Regions from separate parts of the Nitrosomonas cryotolerans ATCC 49181 genome, predicted to be linked through region 2. Evidence: riboswitches for the same ligand, from Rfam matches in the RefSeq annotation. Region 2 holds a riboswitch; the other holds the start of a gene.
The links. A riboswitch is a leader RNA that binds a small molecule or an ion and turns the genes downstream of it on or off. The one in region 2 is predicted to bind cobalamin.
Positions count from the first base shown of each region.

Region 1: linked by a shared signal. The riboswitch ahead of BUQ89_RS06325 (cobaltochelatase subunit CobN) and the one ahead of btuB (TonB-dependent vitamin B12 receptor) in region 2 are both predicted to bind cobalamin.

Region 1 is NZ_FSRO01000001.1:1,398,249-1,414,204, reverse strand. Features, by position in the region: gene BUQ89_RS06325 (cobaltochelatase subunit CobN) at 1-3,175, opposite strand, end outside; cobalamin riboswitch at 3,328-3,526, opposite strand; gene BUQ89_RS06320 (AAA family ATPase) at 4,042-5,841, shown strand; gene BUQ89_RS06315 (DNA cytosine methyltransferase) at 5,849-6,901, shown strand; gene ubiD (4-hydroxy-3-polyprenylbenzoate decarboxylase) at 7,275-8,738, opposite strand; gene ubiA (4-hydroxybenzoate octaprenyltransferase) at 8,750-9,610, opposite strand; gene BUQ89_RS06300 (chorismate--pyruvate lyase family protein) at 9,607-10,149, opposite strand; gene recG (ATP-dependent DNA helicase RecG) at 10,297-12,354, opposite strand; gene BUQ89_RS06290 (Rid family detoxifying hydrolase) at 12,396-12,785, opposite strand; gene murA (UDP-N-acetylglucosamine 1-carboxyvinyltransferase) at 13,150-14,403, shown strand; gene BUQ89_RS06280 (hypothetical protein) at 14,497-15,150, opposite strand; gene argH (argininosuccinate lyase) at 15,619-15,956, shown strand, end outside.
Region 2 is NZ_FSRO01000001.1:1,010,731-1,026,686, forward strand. Features, by position in the region: gene BUQ89_RS04470 (hypothetical protein) at 1-147, opposite strand, end outside; gene BUQ89_RS04475 (hypothetical protein) at 261-845, opposite strand; gene btuB (TonB-dependent vitamin B12 receptor) at 867-2,720, opposite strand; cobalamin riboswitch at 2,864-3,084, opposite strand; gene BUQ89_RS04485 (c-type cytochrome) at 3,857-4,579, shown strand; gene BUQ89_RS04490 (c-type cytochrome) at 4,576-5,883, shown strand; gene BUQ89_RS04495 (DUF2780 domain-containing protein) at 6,203-6,784, shown strand; gene BUQ89_RS13895 (hypothetical protein) at 7,247-7,417, opposite strand; gene BUQ89_RS04500 (hypothetical protein) at 7,452-7,943, opposite strand; gene BUQ89_RS13695 (hypothetical protein) at 8,844-8,993, shown strand; gene tnpA (IS200/IS605 family transposase) at 9,851-10,267, opposite strand; gene BUQ89_RS04515 (RNA-guided endonuclease InsQ/TnpB family protein) at 10,298-11,530, shown strand; gene BUQ89_RS04520 (Tim44 domain-containing protein) at 11,939-12,823, opposite strand; gene BUQ89_RS04525 (DUF3293 domain-containing protein) at 12,956-13,378, opposite strand; gene BUQ89_RS04530 (c-type cytochrome) at 13,689-14,279, opposite strand; gene cysB (HTH-type transcriptional regulator CysB) at 14,603-15,535, opposite strand; gene BUQ89_RS04540 (sulfite exporter TauE/SafE family protein) at 15,648-15,956, shown strand, end outside.

The DNA.
Region 1 (15,956 bases), 390 kb from region 2:
CGCGGCCGGGCTGAGCAATATGATCGAGTGGTGCCAGAGCGCTGTTTAATGCGTAGGTTAAAGCAGGATATTGTTCACGAATCAGATCGGAAGAAGCATCCAGCGCCATCAGTACGGCACGTTCTAACCAAACCAATTGTGCACCGTAGAGGTCACGAAATAATCCTGAGGTAGTAAACAAGGTATCACGCCGCAGACGAGGCGTTTTTTTGCCCTGCGGCCCGGTATCAATTAGATTGGTTAAATCAAGGCGCTCCAGCCCTTTAAAAATTCCCCTGCTATTCCATATTGGCCGCACACCGAGCATGTCAAAACCAAATGCAATCATGGCACCTTCGTCGCGCACCACATCAGATGCCCAAAGTACAATAGCATCCGCTTCCGCATCTTCCGCCTGATAAGTGCTTATGACAGTAGCAGCACGGGCTTTGGCCGCCAACTCAACACCGATCTGATAACCCAGCTGTGATGGAATCAGACTACCGTCCAATGCATAAAAATTACGCCCTGTTGGCAAAGCTTCGGGAGTTCGAATCGGGTCATTACCTTGACCAGCCAAGACATATTGACCGCCAAGCGCGGCCAATAATGCTTGTATTTCTGCTTTTGGCGATGCGCGTAACAATTGCGCCCAATCACTGCCCGCAGGTTTATTCTGGCTCATAGACCGCAGCATGGTTGCTACTGCATCACTAGACCAATCACGCCCAAAAACATGTAAACCTAATGGCATGAAATCTTCTTGCAGTATGGTCAAATAGTGCCCGACCTCATGCACCAATAATTCATCATCAATCTGATCAAATTCAGTAATACCGCGAACATCCAGCTCGTCGGACATGTTGGCAATCAATTCTTCCTTTAAATTTAACTCATCAATGACACGTTTGATATCACTGATGGCGCGCTGACGTATCGCTTCTGCATTAAAGGGCGCAGCTTCATAGCTTTCCACCAGCTGGCGTAGCGCCAATAAGCTGTCATACAGTTCAGTACTCTCAAGCGGCGGCGTTAGATGATCAATAATGACCGCTAAGCCGCGGCGCTTGGCTTGTATCCCTTCACCCACGCCATCTACAATGTAAGGATAAATACTGGGCAGATCACCTAATATGGCACTCGGATAGTCTTCCTCACTCATGCCAACGCGATGACGCGGTAAAAACTCATATGTGGAATGCCGCCCCAGGTGAATGACTGCATCCGCGCCGAAAGCCTGATTCAACCATTGATAAAACGCCATGTACTGATGCGGCGGTGGGAATGATAGGTTGGCATGCAGCAGCTCCTCATTGATCTCCCAGCCACGCGGTGGTTGGGGCCCCACAAAGATATTGCCAAACTGAATCCCGGGCAAAACAATCTTGCCGTCATGCACCATGACATAGCCGGGCGCATCACCCCAGCCACGAATGCCTTCTACACCTTGTGTAGTGATGGCATCAACCAGTTCCGCTGCATGATGCCAATCAATGTGATTAACATCATCATTGGCATAGACTGCATCCAGTTGATCAAGTAATTTCAATACGCGTTCACGCGCAGGGTGGTCTACGCCATCCAGTGCATGGTAAAGATTCTTGATAACACGCGCCATCAACCGCTGGCTAATGGTTTTATCTTCCAGTTGCACAGCCCGTTGCAATGTACTGTGTAGATATCCCAGCGGACCATGAACCATTTCCTGCTGTAGCGTTATAGGTAGCGTTGCAAACCATTGCTGATACTGCTGCTTATTCACCACCTGCACTCTGGTCGCCATATCGGCCAGTGCTTTTCCGTCTTCGGGCAGATTGACGCCATTCAGTTGCAATAAATCAAGCAATTCATCCGAGCTGGCAGGTAGCGTGCCCGTGTCATAACCTTCTGCCTGCAGCGCGGTTAGTATTTCAAATAAAGATTCGGGAACATTTAAGTTGTCTGCGCCAATATTATGGCGGCCCGGTGGATGGTTGTAATAGACAATCGCCAGTTTTTTATCCTTGTTGGCCTTGGTCTGCAGTGTCAGCCACCGATTGACCCGTTGCCCCAGCAGCTTGACTTGAGACGGAATGGTTTGTGATAAGGCAAGTTTCGCACCTGTCAGACGGTCGATGCTCGCATCACCCAAAGCAGCAACCACCATCGGCTGCGTAACGCCTTGTAATTCAGGCATAGCAACACGATAATGCACGGAGTCCCAACTGAGTCCTTCTTCCGATAACAACCAATCCGTCTCGGTATTACTGCTGAGTCGGATCGCCTTAATTACGGGCACATTCAAAGCCTCAAATTGTTCAGTGACCCGCTCACGACCTTCGCCACCACCGACAACAAAATTCTGCAATGATATTAACGCGCGAATGCGGCTGCTCTGATCAACCAGTGTTTGCATAGCAAGTACACTGGCCGTCCCCCAGCCAGCCAGTACCGACATGCACCCAGTTGATGCTTGTTCTAATAAACCACACAACTCATCCAGTAATTTTTTCTCACCAGGCCGATCACCCATTTCATAATCCAGCAGTACCACCCAGGATGATTTCTGCGAGAAATCGAATTGATCTAACCGATAAAACGCATCGCGATAATAGGCCCGGATAGGCGCCACCAGATGCGGCCTGCCTTTTGTTTCTGAATTGTTCTGCAAATGATTGAGATGAGCGAATAAACCCTGCATATTGGCACTGCTGCGCCCCAACCAAAACAAACGTGACAGCAACCAATCGTGTTGCTGAGGAAATTTTTCTAAGCGGGATTCGAGCCACTTATCAGCATCTTGATCAGGATCGGGGTTTTGCATAAGTGCCTCAATATCAGCACTAACCAGTAATTGTTTACCACGTATCTGTGAGGCGGTTACTAACTGACGATCACTATGTACAGCAACAAAATTATCAACCATATTTTGCTGCAAAGAACTGCTCAGCAATGTCGCTACATTACCAAATACACCGCCAGCAAATACCAGTTCAGCCGATTGCAATAACTGTCGTTGCTCACCAGGATCAAGATCAAGCCATTGCTCAGTAGTACGTACCTGTATCGTAATATTTGAATTCTGTTGCAGAAAAGTATGTGCACCACTGACAACATCAGGTGCATTCTGAGGTGAAACAATGGCGACAATAGTGGCTGCGTGAACAGGCACAACTACTATCAGAAAAAATAAGGCGCAAAGCAATCGTTTAGTCACAGGTAAGTTCCAAATGAGAAAAGAACAGAACTGAGAAACGGGGGGATTGAAGACAGAGAACTGGAATAACGCTGACAGATCGTTCATATGACAATCTGATTATCAATTAGCGTCAAGCGGAGAGCCTCTATGATTGCACCCCCCGGCAATCAGAAAATAATGTTTTTATGGCAGGTCTTCTGGCTCACGTATCGTCATTAAGTACCAACCTTCCCAAAATCTGTTTGACAGACTTCAGTGGTTATTCAGTATCACTGCGGTACTTAACTCCACGCATACAGTTGCGGGGACAGCTTCGTTTAAACGAATTCCCTATTATCTCGGCAAGAGACCATAGAAACTGCGGTTATTATACGTTTTTTAGACTACAAATGTGAAACGGCTGTTTACAACCGACTTTTAACCGCTCTATATAGCCTACTCATTTCTGACTAGCTCTACTATTTCTTACTTCTCTTTCTATTCAATCATTGCATTGCTGTCATAATCGCGATCTACCAGCAAATAATCCGCATCAGGTTCCTCGATCAAGGATCAGCCTGCGTTCAATCCGTTGTGGTACCTTGTATAATAGAAATGCTGACCGGCGTCCCTGCGATGTGAATGTGTCATATGAGATCCTTTCGTTTTTATAAGCGCCTCATATTTCTCGTTTCGTGACTATATTATTTAACAAATCTCATAGATGTAATCACTATTTAGTCATTGTTTACGCGGTATCCAGGCTACTATCTTAAAAAAACAGTAAATCTTTGCATCAAGGTGAAAATAATTGAATTACATGACAGCCCCATTGTATATAGCATAGCAAGACTTGATCCCCTATTTATTTCGGCCGAGCATTTTAATCACATTTTGAGTTTTTTATGAGCACTGACATTACTACATTAGAAGAAATGCACCAGAAGAAAATCTTTGAACCATTCATTAGATCTATAAGATTTCCTCTTTATAGAAACCTAACCGAAAATATAGAAATTAAATTCGACTTTCCCATCACGGCTATAACCGGCCAGAATGGCTGTCATAAAAGTTCCGTTTTAAGAGCTCTATTTGGCTGTCCTGAAGGCTATAGTATTAGTAACTTTTGGTTTTCAACTAATATAGATCCAATAGTAGAGCGCTCTAGATATATTTATAAGACTTATAACGAACACTATGATTGCAACGCTGAAATTATACAGTCTCGCATTACTAAGCCTAACAATCCTGATTACTGGGAAACGTCTAGACCATTAAAAGGTGACGGCATGAGTCCTTTACCAGAAGATAAAGATGAGGAAAGTTTTGCAGCTAAAGGGAGATCACAAACTAGATGGAAAAAAATCAATAAAAACATTGTGTTTATTGACTTCAGAAGTGAAATAAGTGCTTTTGACAAGGCTCTTTATCACGGGAATCTGTCGACAACCTTAAGTGGGAAATCAAAACAGTGCTTTATTAGATCTAAAAGCTCTTTATTAAAAAAAGTTATTGAAAATGATCTGGCAAGCTATAAGCCGTACAATGGTAAAAAAGAAAAAGTTCAAAACAATATCTTATTAAACTCTAATCAAATTAGCAAAGTGTGTGAAATACTTGGAAAAAATTATAGTGAAATAAGACTAGTAAATCATAAGCTTTTTAATAAGGATGGTGGATATTCAGCTATTATAAAAGTTGATGATTTGAACTATAGCGAGGCTTTTGCTGGCAGTGGAGAGTTTGCAGCGATAATGCTTGTTTACAAAGTAACGAGCTCCAATCCTAAATCACTTATAATTCTTGATGAACCTGAAGTGTCATTACACCCGGGTGCACAGGAACGAGTAATGAATTTTCTTTTTGAAATGGTAAAAGCTAACCATCATCAAGTGGTATTGGGAACACATAGTCCCTTTCTAATAGAAAAATTACCAGAAAATGCCATAAAGACTTTGTTTCTAAATCCAACTACCAATAAAGTCGACATAATTAATGAAACGCTAAAAAGCAATGCATTTCATTACCTTCAGGTAAATTCACATAAGAAATTAACATGCTATGTTGAGGATGAACTTGCAAAAGCTTTAGTAGATAAAGCGTTAGAATCTCTTGGTGAAGGGGTTGCTACTACTGGCATACTGATTGAATACTTACCTGGTGGAGTTAACTATTTACAGTCTGCTATAATCCCTCCAATCGTGTATATTGATAGAAAAGATGTTATTTTCCTTCTTGATGGCGATCAAGAACCGGGCTTCGTTCTTGAAAATGTTGATATAAATTTGCTTAATATATCCAAACTTGAATGTCATGTTGAAAAAATTTATAAGTCGACTCCTAAAACCCCCGTTGATAGCAACAAGAAAAGTGGTTTAAATGAAATTCAGAAAAGAGAAGCATACATAAAGCTACTGAATTTTGCCAAAAGTAGCATCGGCTACCTTCCAGAAAAAACTCCTGAAGAATTCATCTGGAAACATATGAAAAAGGACGATTTAACTGCAGAAATAGAGCATATTTCTCCTCATCCCCATAATTATAAAAAACTTTTTAGTCAGCTAACGGAAAAAACGCTCGGCCTCCCCTCATATAAAAGCGCAAAATCGCAGGATATTTTGATTGTGCAAAAGATAAAACTGACAACACTAGACCCAAAACTACTTGAGCCCATTTCAAACTGGATAAAAACACATTTAACGTGAGGATGTTATGAAAGTTAAGGTGTTCGACTTCTTTTCTGGCTGTGGTGGCACCAGTGTCGGCATGCAAGAAGCTGGCTTTGAAATAACATTTGCTGTGGACATCGATAAAGATGCAACTGATACATTCAAGAAAAACTTTCCAAATACAGTAGTTGTCACTAATGACATCAAGAAGATTCCAGAATCATTTCTAAAGGAACATATAGAACCAAAAGATTCAATCACACTGTTTTGTGGTTGCGCACCTTGCCAACCATTTTCTAGACAGAATAAACAAAAAAAAGATGATGACCCCAGGAGAGAATTACTGGCTGAATTCTCTAGATTTGTTAAGTTTTGGCTGCCCGATTTCGTAGTGATTGAAAATGTTCCTGGCTTACAGAAACTAAAAAATAATGAAAACGGTCCTTTTGCTAATTTCTTACAGCTGCTAGATAATCTTGGTTATAAATATGGCTATTCTATTTTACCTGCCGCTGCATATGGTGTACCTCAAATTAGAAATAGGCTTGTTTTAATTGCATCTATAAAAACAAAAGTTACCCTTCCTCCATTTACTCACGGGAAAGGCTCTGATACGCCATATTCTACTGTTAAAGATTGGATTGATAACTTGCCTCCTTTATCTGCAGGAGAAGTAGATAGTCACGACCCTGACCATCAAAGCGCTGCACTATCTGATGTTAATTTAGAGCGTATAAAATTGACTCTCGAAGGTGGTGATAGAAGGGACTGGCCTGATCATCTAAAGCTTGACTGTCATAACAACTATACAGGCCACAGTGATGTATACGGACGCTTAAGTTGGAGTAAACATGCCAGTGCGCTTACTACAAGATGTATAAGCTACTCTAATGGAAGATTCGGTCATCCTAATCAAGATAGAGCTATTTCAATCAGAGAAGCGGCTTGCTTACAAACATTTCCTCGCGACTATAAGTTTTGTGGCACACTCAACTCAAAAGCTAAGCAAATAGGAAATGCGGTCCCGCCATTAATGGCTCAAAAAATAGCTGAGCATATTATTTTTCTGTTGAAAGAAAATAAAAAATATCCGTAGCTTTCTAAATTCGCTGAGTGCGGGTTTTTCTATACCTATCATCCTAATGTTCCGAGTTATAGTCAAAATCTGGTGTATGGAAGATTAAGCAGCGTCCGTCCATACTTCGTCTGATATATCATGCCTGCGATGTGAATGTGTCATATGAGATGACTTGCATTTTTATAAGAGTTTCATATTAAGACCGCTGCATAACTGGTTATCTCGGACTGGGCAAGGTTTTTAAGTGTTTGATTCATCAATGCTGCAAGTAATCAGAAAAACTCAAAAACACAGTTATGCAGCGGTCTTATATTTTTCATTTCGTGACTAAGTTATTTAACAAATCTCGTAGATGTATGATGCACAGGATCATCCTGCCTTCAGATCATAATCACAGCCCCAGGTCGCTCCACATCGCATCGACTCGCTGCTGGATAGCTGTATCCATCGCAATGGGTCTGCCCCATTCACGTGTCGTTTCACCGGGCCATTTGTTGGTGGCATCCAGTCCCATCTTTCCACCCAGACCTGAGACAGGGCTTGCGAAGTCCAGATAATCAATCGGGGTATTTTCTACGATTAAAGTGTCACGAGCAGGATCAACGCGCGTTGTAATGGCCCAGATGACTTCTTTCCAGTCACGAATATCCACATCATCATCCGTCACAATGATGAATTTGGTATACATAAACTGGCGCAGAAAACTCCAGATTCCAAACATGACCCGTTTGGTATGACCGGCATATTGCTTTTTCATACTGACCACGGCCATGCGGTAGGAACAGCCTTCCGGTGGCAGATAAAAATCGGTGATTTCCGGAAATTGCTTTTGTAATAGCGGAACAAAAACTTCATTCAAAGCGACACCCAGAATAGCGGGTTCATCCGGTGGCTTGCCCGTATAGGTAGAGTGATAAATGGGATCACGCCGCATGGTTATGCGCTCAATGGTAAAGACGGGAAAAGTTTCCTGTTCATTATAGTAGCCGGTATGATCGCCATAAGGCCCTTCCAAAGCCGTTTCATCAGGATAAATCGCACCTTCCAATATCATTTCTGCACTGGCCGGCACTTGCAGGTCATTACCGATACACCGGATCACTTCAGTTTTAGAGCCACGCAATAATCCCGCAAATTGATATTCGCTTAAACTATCGGGTACAGGCGTTACGGCACCCAGTATGGTTGCGGGATCGGCACCCAATGCCACTGATATTGGATAAGGTTGACCCGGATTGGCCAAACAGAATTCACGAAAATCCAATGCCCCGCCACGATGCGCCAGCCAGCGCATAATCACTTTATTGGGCCCGATGACTTGCTGCCGGTAAATACCTAAATTTTGTCGCGTCTTATGCGGGCCCCGTGTGACCGTTAAGCCCCAGGTAATCAATGGCGCAATATCACCGGGCCAGCAAGTCTGAATGGGCAATCGACTCAGATCAACGTCTTTTCCTTCCCAGACCACTTCCTGGCAGGGGGCACGACTCAATTCTTTGGGAGTCATATTCAGCACCTGTTTGAGCACCGGAAACTTGTCCCAGGCATCTTTCAAACCCTTGGGTGGGTCCGGCTCCTTCAGATAAGCCAATAGTTTGCCGACTTCACGCAGGGCGGCTACCGATTCCTGCCCCATACCCATTGCAACCCGCTGGGGGGTGCCAAATAAGTTGCCCAATACGGGTATGCTGTGCCCTTTCGGCTTTTCGAATAAAATGGCAGGACCGCCCGCTTTTAAGATCCGATCACAGATTTCGGTCATCTCCAGGCAAGGATCAACCTCAGCGGTCACACGTTTAAGCTCACCTTGTTTTTCCAGTTGCGCGATAAAGTCACGCAGGTCTTTATATTTCATTTCAAATCCAACTATGTGATCAAATCAAGGGCAATACCGGCAAACACGACCGCTCCCACCCAGTTATTATGTAAAAATGCCCGGAAACACTGTTTAGCGTTTCGATTCCGAATCAGACTATATTGGAAAATAATCAGACACAACGCGACAGACAGCCCTGCATAGTAGGCGACACCCATCTCTATCAGTAATCCGACAATACCCATCATGCCCAGAAAAATGAAGTGGCACAGCATTACACCCCATACATCAAAACGCCCAAAAGTAATGGCTGAAGTCTTAATTCCGATTTTAAGATCATCAGCCTTATCTACCATGGCATACTCGGTATCATATGCAATCACCCAAAACAGGTTTGCAATCATCAGCAGCCAGACTGTTACCGGCAATGCATTCGTTTGTGCAGCAAACGCCATGGGAATACCAAAACTGAATGCAATCCCTAAATAAGCCTGTGGCATGGCAAGAAACCGCTTGGTAAAGGGATAGCTGGCGGCCAGAAATAAGGCACATACCGACAGCATTATTGTCAGCTGGTTTAATGGCAAAATAAGCAAAAACGCACAAAAACTCAGGCCGGCTGCCAGCAATAAGGCTTCCCGGGTCGTCACAGATCCGGTTGCAAAAGGCCGATTTTTAGTGCGCTCAACATGCAGGTCAATTTTTCTGTCAGCATAGTCATTGATGACACAACCGGCTGAACGCATCAGGATTGTACCCATGATGAATATCCCCAGAACGAGTCCATCCGGTAACCCGCCGGCCGCCAGCCATAATCCCCACAACATGGGCCACAAAAGCAGCAAAATACCAATGGGCTTATCCAGCCGCATCAGGCGCCCGTAGACTTTCAAACGATTCGTTGTGATCACAGTGTTAATTCCAGAATTGCAGGTAGATAGACTTCCGTAACCAAAATAGATTGTCCCTGTAAAGTAAACAATGAACGCCGTGCCCATAGATTAGATGGCCTGCTTTGTAATTTCGAGCAAGCACGCACGAAAAGAAAATGGCCGGCATTCAGCTTTTTAAATTCGAGTGGCGTACGCTTTATTCTGGGATTTGTAAACAATACCGTTCCGAGTGATCGGTTACCCAGTCCGCTGAGTCCTCGCCAGGCGCCCCGTAAATCTTTCCGGGCCACGACCGAATGCGCAAATATCACGGGCGTATCGCCACAATACAAATAAACTTCCCGCACCATGGCCAGTTCACCATAGCGTAGCCCCATGATAGTCCATTCATCCTTGTACACTTTCGCGAGTGACTGGAATACAGGTCTGACATGAAAATCATTGCAACGGGCTTGTATACGACGTGTCAGCGAACCACGGTCTTGTAACCAACTACGATTACGGCAAGAAATCGAGATCAACGCGGGATGCCATGCCGATGGCTGGAGAATATTCATCGTAACAAACAAAATGGGGGATTATAAAGCAGCAAAACAAAAAGCTGACGTCCACTTTCCTAAAAAAGTATCTTCTGATTCAAATTACCAGATAATGCAGGCGGTCACAATGACGCGCACCTGAATCCGGTCAGGGATGCGCCCAAATTACACGCGCAAATAAAAGTGCTTTTCTCCCAGCCAGCGCCGTATATGCTGCGAAGCAAACTGAGGAAAATGGCGGAGAATCTCTTCTGCGGCATTTTTAACCGTATTGAGCAATGCTTTTTCCTGTTCCAGATCGACAAAGCGCAGCATGGGTAAGCCACTCTGACGCGCACCCAGCAGCTCTCCCGGACCACGCAAACACAAATCCTGGCGGGCAATCTCAAAACCATCCGAGTGTTCAAAAATAATTTTGAGTCGCAGGCGCGCCATTTCTGATAATGGTTTCTGATACAGCAAAATACAAATACCAGCGTCTACTCCACGTCCGATACGCCCGCGCAACTGATGTAGCTGTGACAGCCCCATCCGCTCCGCATGCTCAATGACCATCAGGGAAGCGTTGGGAATATCCACGCCCACTTCAATGACGCTCGTGGCAATCAATAACTGAATCTCACCCTGTTTGAAACGAGCCATGACCTCGGATTTTTCCTGCATCGTCAACCGTCCATGTATCAGACCTGTTTTCAACTCCGGGAAGATCAGATTCAGGCGTTCAAAAGTTTCCAGGACCGTTTTCAGTTGCAGTGTTTCAGATTCTTCAATCAGCGGACAGACCCAATAAGCTTGCCTGCCCTCACGGCAAGCGGCTCGTATGCGCATAATGATTTCATCCCGACGATTCTCAGCAATCAGTTTGGTTATCACAGGACGCCTTCCCGGCGGCAACTCATCGATCACCGATAGATCGAGATCCGCATAATAGCTCATAGAAAGTGTACGCGGGATGGGTGTGGCGCTCATCATCAATTGATGCGGTAGAAAATCGGCTTTGGCACCCTTGCCACGTAACGCCAGACGCTGATGGACACCAAAACGATGCTGCTCATCCATAATAACCAGCCCCAATCGGTTAAATACGACCGTTTCCTGAAATAAGGCGTGCGTCCCGATCGCAAGCATGGCTTCTCCTGTCGCAATCGCAGTCAGTGCCGCATGGCGTTGTTTCTTCTTCTGACTACTGGCCAGCCAGACCACCGTCACACCCAAAGGCACAAACCAGCCGGATAATTTCTGAAAGTGTTGTTCGGCAAGAACCTCGGTAGGTGCCATCAACGCGACCTGGTATTCATTTTCTATCGCCTGTAATGCAGCCAGCGCAGCCACGGCAATCTTGCCACTCCCCACATCACCCTGCAACAAACGCTGCATGGGATGGGGTGTTGCCAAATCGCGACTGATCTCAGAAACGGTTCTTTTTTGCGCACAAGTCAGCTCATAGCCAAGCAGATCTAATAATGCCCGGGTCAGTCTGTTCTGTTTTAACAATAACGGGGCATGGCCGCGCCGGCGCTGATGATAATGCAAGCGCATGGATAATTGTTGCGCCAGTAATTCATCAAATTTAATTCGATACCAGGCCGGATGTCTACGTGTCTGCAATAAATGAACCGACGCATCTGGCGGAGGATGGTGTAGCAACAGAACGCTCTCTTTAAAACCGGTTAACCGGTAATGTTTGAGAATCTCATCGGGTAACGTTTCAGAAAGGTGATTTTCGTGGGTGGGGCAACTCAACGCTTGCCTGATTAACTTGCTGAGCGTTTTCCGGGAAACCCCGGTTATCACTGAGCAAACCGGTGTCAGCGTGTTCGCGAGCGGATCGCCTTTCTGGACGATACGGCATTTTGGATGAATCATTTCGATACCCCGGAAACCGGTGCGTATTTTTCCCAATAGCCGTACCCGTGTTCCTATGGCGTAAGCTTTAATCTGACTGCTGTAAAAATTCAGGAATCGAATAAAAAGCATTCCGCTACTATCTTTTACCTGACACACCCATTGTCGCCGGGGTTGCGACACTATTTCGCTAGACACAATCACGCCTTCAACCTGAACCACCTCACCTTCAGACACATCCTTGATCGTACAAAGGTGCGTCTCATCTTCATAACGTATCGGAAAATGAAGAATGAGATCCGATGCATTGTCGATCCCCAGTCGAGAGTATTTTCCCCGCACAGACTGATTACCGGGTTTTATGACGGCCGACGCGATTAAACCGACCCGTTGATCCTGTTTATTCCCCCGCACCCACACTAACCATGGATGACCATGACCGCATCCATTTCAACCAGGGCGTCGCGCGGCAATGCTTTCACACCCACTGCTGCACGCGCTGGATAAGGCTCAACGAAATAACCGGCCATAATCTCGTTTAATCTGGCAAAATCTTCGAGATCGGTTAAATAAATATTTAATTTAACGATATCACTCAGGCTGCCCCCGCTTGCAGCCGCCACTGCTCTCAAATTCAGAAACACTTGCTGAATCTGTGCGTCAATGCCATCGACCATTTGCATGGTAACCGCATCCAGTCCAATTTGACCCGAAAGATAAACAGTCTCTCCCCCACTCACACGCACTGCTTGAGAATAAGTCCCGATAGCTTCGGGGGCATCTTTAGTTTGAATAATTTGTTTTGTCATTTCATTTCCTGAAATCGTAAAAAGAATGTTTCCCCATTTTAGTCTTATTTCAAATACCAATCTATTATCAGACTTATCAGTAACTATTTAATTTACTGTAAAATAATGAAATGTTATTCACCAACAATGTATTTTTATCCATAAACCCTGCATATTCAAGGATTAACACGATTTATCAGTGATTTAAATACAATACAATTATTCAAAAAGCAGCACAAATTCGGCCTTACAATCATTCCTGTTACGCCATGATGCAGCAGATTCTGGTCTATTTCAGTAAAGCTAACTCTTAAACTGTGCTCATTTTCATCATTACTCAGTCAGGCAATATTGACCTCATTCTTCTAAAGTTTTTTTCTAATCAATGCAAAAACTAGTTATCCAGGGTGGCTCACCTCTTCGCGGTGAAATCAATATCTCCGGTGCAAAAAATGCGGCGCTGCCTGTCCTGTGTGCCGCTTTACTCACCAGCGATACATTAAGAATTGAAAACGTTCCCTATCTCAAGGATGTGACAACCATGTTGATACTACTTGAACAAATGGGGATCTCTGTTTTAAATAGCAGTGAATCCGAAATAGAGTTAACCGCCGCACAGCTTTCCAGTCTTGTCGCGCCTTACGAGATGGTTAAAACAATGCGAGCAGCCATTTTAGTTCTGGGGCCCATGCTTGCACGTGCGGGAGAAGCCACTATTTCCCTGCCCGGTGGCTGTGCCATTGGTCTACGACCTGTTGATCAACATATCAAAGGCTTACGGGCAATGGGCGCAGAAATCAAGATTGAACATGGCTATATTCACGCCCTGGCAAATCAGCTGCAGGGTGCACATATTGTGATGGATATTATTACGGTCACCGGCACTGAAAATCTCATGATGGCCGCAACACTGGCCTCAGGCACAACTATTCTCGAGAATGCTGCACGAGAGCCAGAAGTCATTGATCTGGCCAATTGTTTAATTGCAATGGGTGCAAAAATTCAGGGCGCGGGCAGCGATACTATTACCATTGAAGGAGTCAAGACCCTACACGGCACAACCCATCGTGTGATGCCAGACCGTATTGAAACCGGCACCTTTCTAACCGCAGCGGCTGCCAACAGAGGTGACATTCATCTGAAAGAAACACGGCGTGATTTACTGGATGCCGTACTCGATAAACTGACCGAAGCGGGCGCAACCATTAAATCAGGGGAAAACTGGATCAGTTTAAAAATGGACACAACCCCCCGATCAGTGAATCTGCGGACTGCACCCTATCCAGCCTTTCCAACCGATATGCAGGCACAATTCATGGCTATGAATTGTATTGCTGACGGCACCGCTATCATGACTGAAACCATATTTGAGAATCGCTTCATGCATGTACAGGAATTAAAGCGCATGAATGCCAATATCAAGGTAGAAGGTAATACCGCCATCGTGAAAGGCAATTTAAAACTGGAAGGCACTAACGTTATGGCAACAGATCTGCGTGCATCCGCCAGTTTAGTTATTGCTGGATTGGCTGCTCAGGGTGAAACAATCATAGACCGCATTTACCACCTTGATCGTGGATATGCATGCATTGAAGAAAAATTATCACATTTAGGCGCAAAAATCAGTCGTATCAACTAAAAAAACCCCTGGAAATATCCAGGGGTTTTTTCGGTAACATCATCTGACAAGGTTTGTATTTTAACTTCAGCTAACCTCTATCATCAATTGATATTAATTTTTCAGCACTGCCTGATTGTAGCTCACTACAATGGTACCCAAACGGGTATTCAGTCCCATGACCGGAACAACCAGTAATTTTTTGCCGTTAACATTAGACTTCACAGTAATGCGCTGCTGATTTAAAACTTCGGCGGGATAGAGCTCAGAGCCAGCCGCTTCTTCAAGCCGCTTATCCGTTGAAATCAGCAATTGACCATCATCACCAATGAGTACGACTTTTTCAGTATCCTTGAGCTTAACAACTTCATTTAGATATTGGCTAATCTGATCAAGATTGTTACGAATCAGCTCACCACGTACTGCCCAGGATAAAACCAACCCAAAGCGCTCTTCTTCTTTATTATATTCTTTATCGGCATGCTCAAGAGCTTGCTGGGTTATCGTAGCCCGTTCATTTTCAAGCTTGTTAGCCAGTTCCGACTCGAGTTTACTGACCGCAATTTGTTTCCAGGAGAAAATAATGATTATCAATGCCAGAAATACCAAACCGTACCAAATGGGTAATTTCATCTGTGGCAATTTGGCAAGCGGCTCAAACTTGTCGCTCAATATGGAATAAAGTGTGGCAACCTTTGATTGTCCGGCCTGTTCATTCTTTGATTGTCCGGCCTGTTCATTTTCGTTTTGCTTGTTCTGATCCGTCATAGATAACTCCTTGTATATGTGCCAGGGGAAAAGGTTCCAATTATCCACTAATCCGTATAGAAGGGAAAGAAGTGGACGCTAAAATTTGATGCCACGTATTTTTTTCCCGGAAAAATAAAATTCAAAGGCAATCTGGTCATCCTGATGGTAAAAAATATTGCAAAATAAATGTATCCGTATTTTGTTTTATACTTGTACTTAGTAAAGAACAGCCTACAAGCCAGTAAAAAAGTAAATCACACCAGATTAATTCGGAATTTTAACCCTCCGCCGGACTGAAACAATCACAACATGCAAGGCGGGGGGAAAAAGCAAAGATTTCCTAATCCGGCCAGTGAATCTTTGGATGTGTTGTGGCGCACTATGTGATAGAAATGCGGGCAATTCGGCCAAGCACTCTTCCTGTGATAAAAAACAAATCGACCTTGTGGCTGGCAGCCTCCTGGCACAGAATGATAACCCCTACTAATGGAGAAAAACACAGCTGTGAAAAACAATCAAAAAAACTGGTCTGGACGATTCAATGAACCCGTCTCAGAGTTGGTACAACGCTATACCGCATCGGTGGACTTCGATCAGAGATTAGCCGCATATGATATCCAAGGATCGCGGGCGCATGCACAAATGCTCTCAGCTCAGGGAATTATCAGTACTCAGGATTTAGCCGCCATTGAGCAGGGTCTGGATCAGATTCACCATGAAATCCGTGTCGGAAAATTTATTTGGCGACAGGAATTAGAAGATGTACACCTTAACATCGAAAAACGCCTGACCGATTTAGTCGGTGACGCAGGTAAACGGTTACA
Region 2 (15,956 bases):
AAGATACACGCCAGCGAGAAAGAATATGACCCATGAAGCGCCTGGCAGGCTATGCAGTGAAGCGAAATGATGACCGCGCGTGATAATCATGAGCAGTGCCAGCATGAGGCCAATAGTAACCTGATTTCGGGTAGATAATGTGAGCATAGGTAACTCCTTTATAGATTGCGGGAATTAATAACATAGGGAAGCCAAAAATATTGGCCACTCTCAAAAAGCAGGGATACGTTGGTGATTGCTTATAGCCGAATTTGTACATATTATTGTTCCATTGTAGCGCTATACGGATTCAATAATTTATTTCCTAATACAAATATGCCGTGTACTATAATTGCAATACCAATATAGAATAAGAATGATTCAAAGAAAAGTGGAAAGTATCTCATTAATCTCTCTGCAAATTCAACGAAGGTTTTTTCTTCAAAGCGACCGGAAAAGAAATAGAACCCGCCACTGGAAAATATTTTACAAATTATCGTACCGATCACCAGGCTAAGCGACAATGGTAGCAACGTTCGCCATGCAAATTGATATTGATTTGCATACCAGCGTCCGGCCAGCCACAGTGAGCTATAAGCGGGCAGCAGAAAAAGATAGGCGGGTGTTAGGCAGGAACCGCTCGCGCTACCTCCATAATAAGCTGTAAAATCCAGAATCCAGGTTAGTACAAAGAATCCCGGTAATGGCCAGGGTGAACGAAGATAGAGACCGGCCAGAAAGAATGTGGCCCAAGAAGCACTTGGCAGGTTATGCAGCCAATTGAAATGATGACCCCGCGTGATTATGATCAGCAAGATGAGTGCAAAACCACACATTATCTGATTCCGCGTAGACAATGCTAACATATTATGTTCCTTTATAGAGGGTTAGGGTTGATATCGTAGTGTTGCGAAAAAATTTCGTCCGGGTTGATTGAAAAATGCAGCTGTTTCATAATGCTTATCGAATAGATTTTCCAGGCGCCCTTGTATGCGCCAGCTCTGATTAAAAGCATACTCAACGCGTAGATCCAGCTTGACATAGCTCTCAAGCTTGCGTGTGTTTGCCAGATCGTCATAGCGCTCGCCTTCTACAAGCAGCATCCCGCCCAGCGTAAACTTGCCAATCGCGCGATGAGCATCAAAACGAATGGATTCCTGGGCACGTCGTGGTAATGTATTGCCGTTGTTCGCACCGGATGCATTGTTCTCAGGATTCAGTAAAGTGAGATTGGCATTGAGATGCCAGCCCTTGATCTGCGTATTCAGTACGCCTTCCAGGCCACGAATGCGTGCCTGATCGATATTGGCAGGTGCACGGGTGCTGGCATCAAAAGCAATTAAGTCATCGATGTGGGTTTCATAAACATGAAGTGACCAATTTCCCCAGTCAGTCTGACCATTGGCGCCTAACTCGTAACTACGCGATTCTTCAGGTTGAAGACGGGCATTCCCAAAATTTGGAAAGTAAAGTTCATTAAAGGTGGGCGCTTTGTAAGCGCTGCCAAAACTGGCGGTTAAGCGCAGTCTTTCATTCAGTGCATACCCCCAGGCGGCCCCGCCGGTTACACGGCTGCCGAATTGTTCATTATCATCGTGGCGCAAGGATAACTGCAAGTCATGTGCTGCCAGCGATGCCTGATGTTGTGCAAAAACGCCAAAATTGTTACGTGAGGTGATTGCAAAATCTTCAGTACTGTTAATCTGATCGTTCTGATAGTCAAAACCCAGTGTTAACAGTTGAGTCTGGGTAAAGACGATGTCATTTAGCAGGGAAACGGTATCACGTTGCGTATTGAATCGGCTTTTAAAGGTATTCTCGAGGGCATCACGAAAGAAATTATCCGAATCCTCGCGACTACGACCGGCAGTTAAACTGATTCGCCAGATATCGATCGGAGAGTAGCGCGCAGTGCCTCCCAATACTTGCTGGATGATTTCCGAATTATTGACAAAGGTGCCATCAAATTCAGTTTTTCCATCCGAATGTAGAAAATTGGTTTCAATATCCAGTCCATTTTCAAATCGATAACCTGCGCGCAGGCTGCCGGCTATATTACGATAACCATCTCGGTCAGATTGTTCGTTCGTGAAACAGCCCGCGCCACCCGGCGAGGGTTTGCCGGTACAGGAATTAAATCCCCGGGTAGTCATGCCACTTGCGTTAAGGTTAAACCAGCCAGGACCATTGCCGCCGGAAAGCCCCACTGAGCCATTAAAAGTTTGATAACTGCCGCCACCAAAACTCAAATTTGGTTTGAGCCCGCGGCCACCCTTACGGGTAAATATCTGGATCACACCTCCAATGGCTTCAGAGCCATACAGACTTGAACGTGGTCCGCGCACAATTTCGATACGTTCAATTTGATCAATGGGTATATTCTGGAATGAAGTTGTACCTGATGTGGCTGATCCAACCTTAATCCCATCAATCAGGACCAGCACATGATCGGATTCGGTGCCGCGCATATTGATAGACGTTGCTTTGCCCATGCCCCCATTATTGATGATATTGACGCCAGGTACCCCTCGTAATAAATCCTGAATGGAGCGTGCTTGCTGGCGTTCAATATCCTTGCGTGAAATAACGGTCATTGCAGCAAGTGCTTCATTTGCGGTCTGGGTTGTTCGTGTCGCCGTAACCGTAATCGGTTTTTCCTGACGATCGATGTTTTCAGCGAATAAGGCAGTGGCTGTGCTCAGCCATAGCATAGCTATTGCCGGCAGGCAGCATTTTTGCATTGTGTTTTTCCTCCGCGCACACCCGCGCGATAATCAGGTTGTGAGTGATGTTTTGCGGAGGCGCTTAGGAACCAACAGAAAGAGTTTCCTGGGTTGGAGATCAACCAATTTGCATGCCCGTGCATTGCCCGCCGCAATACTGTACTGTAGTATGGCTTCAGGCCGGTCTCCGGACTCATGAGTGGGATTATTCCCGGATTCGTGCCTTCCCGTGTTAAGAACACAGTGGCATAATACAAATCCTTAGCTCATTTACCGTTGCGGGGGCAGTGCTGGAATGACCCTGGTTAATGTCAGAGTGCACCAGCTTCCCGTTTCATCCTTGAAGCATAAGCTAAAAGGACACCTGAAACAGATGTGCAAACTACAGAAACAGTTACGGTATGTCAAGTCATCCTGAAAATAGGATGTGCCGAATGCATTGTCGAAAATAAATCTCGAATTCATATGAATCCACGATTGATTCTTGGAAATGGCGGGCAGGAAACCACGATAACCCCCTTTTACAGTACCTTGTTTCATCAAGGCATGGTTACGTGTTGGTGTGTTCTATTTCCGTACGGTATTGCTGAGTATGAAAGAAATCACGAGTGGCACGCCTTATGGTGCAAGTACACTGGCCGGTGCGGATGGCCATCGCCAGCCATCCGGGAATGAACTGATAATCGCACCTTTTTAAGGTGAGGATGTGACGAGGATTGCACAGAAAATGACGGCATGATACGTATGACAGATTGTTTGAGTTGCTTAGGTTATACAGATAATAGCCAGTATTTGTCTGTGGAGATCCATCAATGCGTGCGAGTGGCTGCCTGATATCCGGTCGGTAACCATTTCCCAGGCTGCTGTAATTGAGTAGAGAAATGAATCGGGGCGATTGGTTCTGATCTGAGCCTGATGTGAGCGGTGAGTAGATTCGGGTATCAATTTGACCGGTATTTCAAGTTGTTTTATAGTTTTTGATGTTTATGAATTATTTGTGCCCGTTCTTTGCTAGGTGTCTTAAAGGACGAAAGCGGCCAATATAATTTTTCCATCGAAAAAATCCGAAGCTGCAAATGAATAATTTTGCCTTATAAACGCAGTCAGAGAATTAAAAAGATATAGGAAATAGATTAATCTGGAGAAATAATTAAATGATGCATTTTATTGCGATCCTGTTTTTTCTTATGGCATTCGTGGCAAATGCTGCTGGGGTTACATCGGCTGAAGTGCCTGATACGATGACTGAGCGTGTTAAGGCGTGTACGATCTGTCATGGCGATGAAGACAGAGTAAGTCAAGATATCTATTATCCTCGAATAGCGGGTAAACCAGAGGGATATCTTTTTAATCAATTACGTAATTTTAGAGACGGCCGACGTTACTATGAACCCATGGCCATGTTGCTAGAAAACATGTCAGATGAATATATGTTGGAAATAGCCCGTTATTTTGCCTCCCTGCAGCTGCCCTATCCGCCCCCGGAGCAAATCAGTATGAAACCTGCGGAAGTTAAATTGGCAGAAGATCTTATTCATTCTGGGGATTCAAAGCGGGATATTCCTGCCTGTCGTGCCTGTCATGGCCATACATTAATGGGTCGCGAGCCTTTTATCCCAGGTTTGTTGGGTTTATCTCGCACTTATATTACGGCTCAACTTGGAGGATGGCGTAATGGTGGATTGATGCGAGGACAGGTAGCTGATTGTATGTCAGAAATTGCTAAACGATTGACTGATGAGGAAACCAATGCCCTGGCAAAATGGTTAGCTACTCAGCCGGTCTTGGGGAAATCAGATTTAGCTAACGGGCTTTCGCTTGATTTGATGCATCGTTGCAGCAGTCTTGTTATGGAGAATGGAGGTGCAATAAAATGAAGCGCTTGATTATTACGTCTGTGACGAGAGACTGGCCGTTTGTTATCTTATTTTTTATAGGAATCCTTTTAATACTGTTGCTGGCCACAAAGCCTGTAATAGCCGATACATTGACTGAAGAACCCGGCCCTGTTGATCCTGAACTACAGCGAGAACGTGGGGCCTATCTTGCGCGTGCCGGAAACTGCATGGGATGCCATACGGCTAAAGGCAGCCCGCCATTTGCGGGCGGGCGTCGATTGTCTACCTCATTTGGAATTTTCGTTACTCCCAATATTACGCCTGATAAAAGAACGGGTATCGGCGATTGGGATGAAGATGATTTTTGGCAAGCTCTCCATGAGGGTAAGTCACGTGATGGCCGGCTTCTCTATCCCGCCTTTCCATATACGGAATATACCAAAGTAACGCGGCAGGATGCCGATGCGATTTTTGCTTATTTACGGTCGTTGCAACCGATCTCTCAACTGAATCCGCCGAGTGATATTCATTTTCCGTATGACTTCAGACCACTTCTGTATATCTGGCGGGCATTATATTTCAAAGAAGGGGTCTATGAACCTGACAGATCTAAAGATGAAGAATGGAATCGTGGCGCTTACCTGGTACAGGGATTGGGTCACTGTAACGCATGTCACACTTCCCGTAATTTATTAGGAGCCAGTCGGGATGAGACTCTGACGGGCGGGCAAATCATGGGGGCGAATTGGTATGCCCCATCGTTGACTTCACGTCTGGAAGCAGGCAGCCATGACTGGTCAATTGAAGAAATCGCTGAATTGCTTGCAACGGGCATATCAAAGAGTGCAGTACTTTCAGGGCCAATGGGAACAGTCACGCGTCAAAGCCTTCAGTACTTGTCTCAACAAGATATTCGCGCAATGGCTGTTTATCTTAAATCTCTTGCAAAAAATGAAACGAGTGGTATGTCCACTATTAATACGCAGATCGCACCGGAAGATTTGCGAATGTATCTACAGAAAGGTGGCAAACTGTATGAGCGACATTGTCAGGATTGTCATGGCGCTTCCGGAGAAGGTGTAGCTAATATTTATCCAGCACTGGCAGGTAACCGAAATGTGACGATGAGTTCCCCGCTTAATACGATTCGGATCGTTTTGAATGGCGGCTATCCCCCTGCCACGACAGGGAATCCACGACCCTATGGAATGCCTCCCTTTCAACAAATTTTTCGTGATGGAGAAATTGCACAAATAGTCTCTTATATCAGGAATGCATGGGGTAATCGTGGTAGTCTGGTTACGCCGATTGATGTGGACCGAAGTAAGGGTGATAGTCATTAGGAGAGAAGGAGTGCAACTTTTATGTTGCACTCCTTTCAGGCTGGGCTGCTAGGTGTATGCTGGTATCAACATATAGGGATGTGCTCATGAATAAATCTTGTTGCCTTACCTCGTTGAATCCGTTTTATTATGAATTGTCCACCTGACAGTAGCAGGTCAGCGCCTGAAAATACTGATTTCCGCCAACTGCTTGAATCATACACAAGTAAGGTTGTCGCAGGATATGTGCCCAAATTCGAATTGGGTTTGATTGGGGCCTGATTTTATTGTTGTTAAGATCAGGCCGATATGATGAATGATGGTCGAAAAAGGAATGGTTATGAAAAAACGGAATTATTTCGAATTTGGTATGGTCGCTCTGATCCTGATTACGATGGGCTGTGCGTCAAATGGAGGGGGTAATGATATTCTGGGATCGGTGGACAGAGGTCTGGCTTCGGTTGAGCAGACAGCGCAGGCAGGCCGACAGATCGTTACATCGGGAACAACCGGTATAACTACAGGACAGGTTGGCTTGACCGATATTCTTACACGGCAGCTGGGTATTTCGCAACAGCAGGCTCTGGGCGGAGCGGGTGCGATTTTTCAGGTGGCTCAAGCAAGTATGACTCCACAGGCTTTCTCGACACTATCTCAATCCTTACCAGGAATGAGTGCGATGCTGGGCGCTGCGCCCGTTATGCAGAGTCCAATTCCAGGCTTGGGTGAGCATGTTTCCTCAATGATTGGTGGTGCTGGTACTACCCTAAATAGCGCAGCTTCTCTAGCGACCTCATTTCAGCAGCTCAATCTTGCGCCAGAGATGGTGGGCCAGTTTATTCCGATTATGACGGATTATGTACGTAACACCAGTGGGCAAGTAACGGCGAACCTGCTGCGTTCTGCCTTGATTGTGCGTTAGACAGGCGTAGGATACCTTGGGAAAGCTATAAAAAATAATGAGGCTGGCCGGTCATCGCACGACTAATAGGCTGTGCGGCAGCAGGAAAAAGAAACGTGGCTAACCTGTGTCGATTCCAGATCATGTCAGCAGGTAAATGTTCTGAAATCGGTATTGTTTTACTAAACAATACCGATCCATAGTGATTAGTTTGATCAGACCAATCGAGATTTTTGCAAAAACCTTCGTCATAAGTTTTACACCATTGATTATAAAAAATTAATTTTTAAATTATTGGGGTTTTGCAAAGGCCTCCAATCATTACTTAACCCTGGGCGCGATCATGAATCAACTCTGGGGCAGGCTTAACTCTTAGCCATTGAAGTAGCGTATTGATGGGCTTATTCTGGACAGTGAGCACCCGTTTCGTGATCAAGGATTCGTCTCTCAGCTTGGACGATGTGTTGATGTCTTGGATGATCATCAGGGGGATGAGATTTCAGCCAGTTGTTGGTCGATATCGAATGGCCTGGCGAAGATTATCAAGTCGAGCTTCTGGCGCTGAAATCTTATTTTCTGGCAGGTGGTATTGAGCGGTGTGTATTTTTCTTGAGTTGATTGTGCCTGGTCTGTAGTCGTTTTCTTTTGCATCACTAATGAATCTACCCGTGCAAAAAGATATTCTTCATCATATGCCGTTATGGGTGCTATTACCGTTTATTCTACGGGCATTGTTAGTAATCAGGGTATTCACCAGTTTGACATTACAGCTTTCGTTAACCAGGCCGCCGCCGCCGGAGCCCTGAAAGGGTGCCTCGCCGCTAATCGTGACATTAGATATGTTAATTTCATGATTACTGTGGGTACAACTGACTACGATTGTCGGGGGAGGTGGATCCGAGTTGACGGATGGTCCACGATCAATGATCGTCATACCTGACCCGGCGCCCCTGAGGGTTAGGTTTTTATTTTCAATGGTGACAGGGCCCGTGAATATGCCCTGCTGTATCTGGATAATTTCTCCATCTGATGCGTCTGTGACGGCATCTTGAATATCTGTGTAGTCACATCCGCTCTTGCAGACAGTAAGTGATGCATGAGCAGTGTGCCCTCCTAGAAGGCCGGTGGCTAACAATATGTACACACATGTGCCGATGTATCGATTTGTGGAAATATTCATGGTATACCTTCAATGATTAGGAACGATGAAATAAATAGCGTAAACGCTTTCATGTTAGTGATGATTCACTGGAAATAGAATAAGTGAATTCCTTATTTTGGATTTTGTTAAAAAATAAGAAGAGAGAATGTTGTTTTTCAGAACGTGTTGTTGAGTCAAACGAAATTAAGTGTAATTTCAGCTGCTGATTGTTCTACGAAAGATTTATAGGTCTTCTGATAGTTTTTTTTCTATGATAAAAACAGCGGGTGAGCTCATTAAAGGCCTGTCTCAAAATAGCCAAAAATTAAGATGATTGTATAATATACTATAATAATCAATTAATTATATGATTAAAAACGGATTAATTGTATATTACGAGACAGTCCCGTCAAAGGCTTTGGATTGGTGTGTGCTCAAAGAGGATGGGTGAATACCGGATAATATGGATACGGTTTTGCGGACAAAATTTGCTTTATTGGAAGACAATACGATATTTTTAATGGATGGAGACTTTTGCAAAAGTCCTCACCAGAAATTTTATGCTGCCGATTATAAAGTATTAATTTTTCAACTATTGGGGTTTTGCAAAGGTCTCGGATGATCGATTCTATCAAAGAGATGGCTCTATCATGCTTGTTCTTTAGTGATTATTGGTGTGTGACAGATTGTCGTATTTTTACGTGAGCCGCTACGCTACGGTGTGTCGATCCAGAAAAATAAGCCAGTTTCAGTAGCTGGATCGCTGCGGCCGGATTTCTATAAATTATGAAGTAATTTTTTGATTGATAGTCAATCTATTGACAAGTAACCTCACTTGCAGTACCTTTATTTTCGATGAAAAAGAGTCCTGGTTTTTTTCTAGACTCTTTTACATGCTTGGTAATTCCTTTTAAATGCAAATATAGGAGATTAAGAACTATGAAATATTCTCTCTTCTTTACAGTCATTTTGGTATTATTTTTAGCGGGATGTGGTGAGCCCAAACCAGGCCAGTATCCTCCCAGTCAGGATATTCTGAGCGATCGTGATAACGCGAACAAGGAAGATAGTACGAATAAGGAATATTAACTGACTTAAAGGCATCAGGATAACAATGGACCGCTCCCTTGGGGGGCGGGAGTAGCTGAGGAATTTCATCCTGTTAGTTTAATTTTAAAAATCCCCGAATCCCCGAATCCCCGAATCCCCGAATCCCCGAATCCCCGAATCCCCGAATCCCCGAATCCCCGAATCCCCGAATCCCCGAATCCCCGAATCCCCGAATCCCCGAATCCCCGAATCCCCGAATCCCCGAATCCCCGAATCCCCGAATCCCCGAATCCCTTATGTTTTAAGATCTCCCATTTACCCGATATATTGATTACTTAAGGTGATGTGATGCGATATAAGTGGAACCGAATTGACCTAATTGATCTTGACGAGACTTTTGCAAAAGCCCTCCCTAGAGATTTTTTTACTATTGATTGTAAAGGGTTAATTTTTCAACTATTGGGGTTTTGCAAAGGTTTCGACAAATGTTGGTATATTGAATGTGGTTCTATTGAATTCAGACGGATAGTGATCTGTGTTTTTAACAACCAAGAAGCAGGTTGTTCATATTTGTTCCTGCCTCTTGTTGAATGCTTGAGCCAGATTTCCTATTTAAATAAATAGCGCACTTTTGGTAGGTGCCTTTTCCTTCTTTGGTTTTTTTGCTTCTTTATTTTTTCTCTGTTGTCCTTTAGCCATGATTATTCTCCTTGTTTCATTGTATGTGCATAGTACATAGTAATCTGTTTGAATCGATGCTGTGTGCTTATTTTGTGTTGTGGCATGGCTTAATCAATGAAATCGTCGCTGTGTTGGTTTTCTCAAAACTATTTATCAAATAGCGCGTAAAACTTCGTCCTTCAGGGCGGAGATATAAGCGCACAGGCGAAGCCTGTTTAATGCGGTCTTTGCTGTTGTTCAATATATTGCTTAATAATCGAGAGTGGTGCTCCACCACAACTACCCGCAAAATAGCTTGGACTCCAAAGCATATTACCCCAAAGCTTATTTTTAATTTCGGGATAATTCTTTTTGCGAATAAGTCGGCTTGAAACGCCTTTCAAACTATTTACCAAGTTAGAAATAGCAATTTTTGGTGGATAGTTAACTAAAAGGTGAATATGATCATGCTCACCGTTAAATTCCACCAATTCTGCTTCAAAATCCAAACACACATTTTTAAATATTTCTTCCAAATCAATTAATACCCTTCCGGAGAAAACATCTCTGCGGTATTTTGTTACAAAGACCAAATGAACATGAAGATTAAAAACGCAATGTTTTACTGTTCTTACATCGTTATTAACTTGCATAGACCAATTCCTTTTTGTATAATTATAACCATGAAGCAGATTATACGCAAAGCCTTTAAATCTCGATTCAATCCAAATTCTGACCAAGTACAGAAGATGGTTGAGTTTGCGGGTGCTAATCGGTTTGTTTGGAATAAAGCCTTAGCAATGAATCTGTTCAGATTAGAGCAGAAACAGCCATTGCTTTGGTACAACGAGTTGTCATTTTGGCTAAAGCTATGGAAATCCTCAGAAGATTATGGATTTCTAAAAACCGTTCATTCTCAACCGTTGAAACAAGCCTTAAAAAACTTAGAAAAAGCGTTCAAAGACGGTTTTGATAAGAAACAGCCTTTAAAACGGATTCCAAAATTCAAGAAAAAAGGTTTGAGTGACAGCTTTCGTTATCCACAAGGATTTAAGCTGGAGCAAGAGTCTAGCAAAGTGTTCTTGCCTAAAATCGGTTGGGTGAAATATCGTAATTCACGCCAAGTCATTGGTGACGTTAAAAATATGACGATTTCCCGTAAAGGCGGTTATTGGTACGTGTCGATTCAGACTGAGTACGAGACCGAGCTAAAGCGTCATAGCTCAACCAGTATGATTGGTGTTGATATGGGCGTTACCCGCTTTGCAACCTTGTCAGACGGCTCATACGTAGAACCTTTAAACAGTTTCAGAAAGTTATCAAAGAAACTGGCTTTTGAACAGCGTAAGCTGTCTAAAAAAGTCGGTTTCTCTGCTAACTGGAAAAAGCAGAAACAAATCATTACCCGACTGCATGAGCGTATTGCCAATGCTCGTTTAGACTTCTTACACAAAACCTCAACCGAAATCAGCAAAAATCACGCAATGGTCGTAGTTGAGAATTTAAAGATAGGAAACATGTCTAAGAGTGCCAAGGGCAGTGTTGAAAAGCATGGTAAAAACGTCAAAGCGAAATCGGGTCTAAACAAATCCATTTTTGACCAAGGATGGGGAATGTTCGTTTCGTTCTTGGAGTATAAACAGGCTTGTTCAGGCGGGGATGTATTGAAGGTAAACCCTCAATACACCTCTCAAACCTGCCCTAGATGTCAACATGTTAGTCGTGACAATCGCAAAAGCCAAAGTGCTTTTGAATGTACAGAATGTGGATTTAAAGCCAATGCCGACTTGGTAGGTGCCTTGAATGTACTTGAGCGAGGACATCGCTTGTTAGCCTGTGGAGTTGAAACGTTAGTTTCGTCTAAGAAGCAGGAACCAGTAGGCAGTAGCAATACAAACCTACTCTTAACGGCTTAATAAGTCGCTAGGAATCCCCTTCGTTTAGGAAGGGGAGGATGTCAAACCGCTTTAAATAATACTAGTGATGAGAGGATTGTTTAGATATGCTTCTTGTGCCGGGTAAATGTTGTTGTACCAATAGTGCTGGTAGGCAAAGATAAACAATGAAACGCGCGCTGTTGCTCCGTTTTATTTTTCAAAACGAACTCTCGATAGAAAAAATTAAAAATATGCAATCCTTGCGTTTTTATAAGAATCTCATATTTTTAATTTCGTAATTACATTATTTAGAATTGTACGAGGTAAAGTAAGGTGGGGCTTTTGCAAAAGTCTCAATCAGTATGAAGGCCCAGCTAGAATCGTTTTTCCGATGATTAAGCTGGGTTGTTTGAGTATCAGACCTGACTACAGGGTTGGTTCAGCAGGTTAGGTGGTTTGTTGGATGCCAGTGAGTAACCAAGTGGCCGTATTATCCTTTAAATCCTTTTGAACATGCCAGATTTCATCAAATGTTTCAGGTAAAGCATCAGGTGTTTCTCGTATCTGACCAGTAAAACGTACGCTCGCAACAGCTAATTCATCTGTAGTTTCAATATCCAGTAAATCCGCATCAATCGAAATAATTTCTGTTTTTTGTACTTTGTGCGTGCGTTCATTGATCTGCATGCTGATTTCAGCAAACATTTCAGGGGTTGTATATTCGCGAATATCATTGGTATCGCCAGTATCATGCGCTGCCTGCAAACGAATGAATGATATTTTTGCTTGGCGCAAGAAAGGTTCTACCTGAAAATCAGCCGGGATATTTCCGGAATGATGTGTGTGCGTTAATGACTCTTTAGTGGGTGTTGTCACCGATGCGGAAGAGGGGGGTGGTGGCATGATGCCGCTGTTACTGGGGTCAGTATTTGTATTTAAACCAGAAAACTGCATGGGGCGTGTGGGTGATTCCTTATGTGGTTTACGCATCATGCGTATGATAAAGAAAATAGCCGCTATCAGAACAACGAGTATTACGATATCCATCATATTCATGCCTTCAAAAGCGCCACCCATAAAGAGTGCGGCCAGTAATCCTCCCGCAGCTAAACCTGCAAGTGGTCCTGCCCATTTGCTCAGTCCACTCGCCGGTGGCGTAGCCGCAGGTGTAGCGGCCGGCGCTTGTTTTGGATTGGCAGTCGCCTGTTGATTAACGGATTCACGTTGTTTTCCAATATTTTTGCCGCCACCCATGCGCTTTGCCTCTACATCAAAAGCAGTCATCCCAGAGCTAAACATGACCAGAGTCAGAAGGGTGAATATTTTCTTCATGCTTGCCTCACAAGGTATTGTTAAGACAGGAAGTATAGCATTTCTACTTTATTCCGGGCGGAGATTGGATAGTGCGCTGTTTTCTGCTGGAGGAATTCAATCGGATCTGATATTGAGTGGCTAATGGCGTTGTCAGCGAAGCAGGATTAACTTGGGAATGGCGTTGATGTTGCTCCACACGATTGCATTCTGGTTAAATTGTTGTGCAATCGTCTGGGCGGTATCTAAGTCCAATCCAAGGACAAGCCAGCTCTTTTCCGCTGGCCAGGTGCCGGATGGATCGATACCCATACCTTCAATAATTTGCTTGGGGTGCTGAAATAATAGTTGATGGAGTTGTGTATGTGCTATTAAATTGTCTTCCGTGGATCGGAGTTGGCTAAATGGGTTGTATGCGCTGATAAAGGCTGCGCAGGCGGTATTGGTTGCGATGAATAATTGCGATAATGGTTCAGAGTGCTGATCAATGCGTAGAATAATCCTATCAGAGTCAGTGCCAACCTGATAATGCGTAGTATAGTAATTTGCAATGAGATCGGGTGATATATCAGACAATATGCAGTCATCTCTCTAGAAAGATTGGGTTTGCTATTATTTCAATAGCAAGCCCAAAATTTGCCAGGCCATATACTAGCTACAGGCCTTTGGTACATAAAGCGAGGCCTTTACAAAACTTCAATAATTGAAAAATTAATCTTTTATAATCAATAGTCAAAAACTTCTGGCGAGGGCTTTTGCAAAAGTCTCAAAGCAATCAACGCAATGCTAAGAATCAGACAGGTTGTGGGACTGAATGACTATGCGCAGCCCTTAATAACCGGCTATTTAAATTCAACCTGGCGACAGTGAGCAAAATATATCGCTTCTAATGATGATGATCGCCATTGCCGTGATGATCGCCATTGCCGTGATGATGACCATTATTTTCATTGTGCTGATCGGTATTGGAATTAACAAGTAACTGATATTGCTCAGCTGTCATGCCGTGCATTGCTAAAACAAAAGCAGTCATGGCCCAGATATCATCATCCTGATGACTCAACCCCCAGGCAGGCATTCCCGTCATTTTCAAGCCATTCTTAATAACCCAGAAGTAAGCCTTGGCGCGTTCTGGTATTGCTTCCTGATTGGTTATTTGTTCTCGTAAATGGAACACTGGTGCCTGCGGATAAAGGCCCAATGCGAGTTCGGTGGGTTCCTGGCCTGGTTGTGAATGACAGCCAGCACACATATCAAGATAGTGTTCGGCTCCTCTGGGAATCAGGGCAGGATCGTCCAATGATGGGACTACCACCTTTTCTGCGTGTGCCTTAATTGAACTATCACGTACCCATTCGATTATGTCTTCTGTGATAGCCCAGTGTTTATCAGTTGCAGCCATATTATAGGCACCCGAATTCAGCACAGTGATGCCAATGACCAAAAATACTAATAATGTCACGATTATTAATTTCATTTTATACCCCATTATCATGTGAATAATTCAAAATAATGTTGTAGCAAATTCATAGTCACAATATCATATTGTTTTGCGCCTCGGAATCAATTTTAGTTTAAGGAATAGAAATTCTTGATAGCGTGATCAATTAGAATATGCCATCAAATTGGCGAAGGTTAGACAAAGATATCATGCTCTTAGTGTTCTGATCCGGTTGAATTGAAATGGAAATGGTACCTAAAGCATTTTTTAAACATGATATAAACTGACTCATCCGTGATTTCGTTTTAAGGTTCTTGTGCACCGAGTGAGCATGATAATGAGGTAATAGATTGATCTTGCTAGATTGTTGGGTCGTTTTTTATTGCATCTTTAACTGCGTCTTGGTTAAGATGAGGTGCAAACATCTCTATAAAATCAAAGGTATATCCGCGAAGATAACTGTTCCGGCTGATGCCGATACGTGTGGTGCTGGGTTCGAATAAGTGGCTTGCATCGATAGATCTCAATTGTTTATCACGCGCGGAATCAAAGGCCATTTTGGCCAGGATACCCACCCCGAGTCCTAATTCCACATAGGTTTTTATAACGTCTGCATCTATCGCAGTAAGCACCACGTTAGGTGTGAGCCCCTTAGCTTCAAATGCCTGATTTACTTTTGAGCGACCCGTGAAGGCATGATCGTAAGTAATGATGGGATATAAACTGATGGCCTCAAGCGTCAACTCTTTTAATTTGAGTAATGGATGTCTGGCAGGCGCGATTACACAACGATTCCATTGATAGCATGGCAGCATGACCAGCTCATGAAAGAGCTCAATGCCTTCAGTTGCAATGGCAATATCTGCTTCGCCTGAAGTGACCAGTGCGGATATCTGGGTTGGGCTGCCTTGACGCAGGATTAGCTTTACCTTTGGATAGCGTGCTGTAAAACGCTGGATAACGGGCGGTAACGCGTATCGCGCCTGTGTATGCGTGGTGGCAATAGTCAGCGTGCCATTCGCCTCATGAATAAACTCCTGCCCCACCTTTTTAAGGTTTTCCGCGTCACGGAGTATTCTCTCAGCAATTTTAATAATCATCTGTCCGGGCTGTGTGATCTGAACGATACGCTTACCGTTGCGTATAAAAATATCGACTCCCAGCTCATCTTCAAGTTGATGGATCTGTTTGCTGACCCCGGGTTGTGATGTGTGGAGTTTCTTGGCCGCCTTGGATAAGTTGAGACCCTGATAAGCAATTTCACATAAAAAACGGAGTTGCTGTAGTTTCATGATATCCACCTAATAACTTTTAATTATAATAATCTAACATAATATTATTTTGTATTATATATCAGAATTGCTAATATGCTCACTTCCAAGAATAAGGCAAACAGGAAAACATATGGAATGGGGGTACACCCTGTCAGGCCTGCTGGTTGGATTTATAGTAGGTGTTACCGGGGTAGGCGGGGGATCTCTGATGACACCATTATTGATCATGTTATTTGGTATCCCGCCAGCGACAGCAGTAGGGACAGATTTACTCTACGCCGCTTTAACTAAAGCCGGTGGTGCATGGGTGCATGGCCGCCGCGGCACCGTACATTGGAAGCTGGTTGGACGATTGGCAATGGGGAGTTTACCGGCCGCATTGATTACCATACTCAGCTTAAATGCATTGAGTGTTGATGCTCAGGTGTTTTCCGGCCTG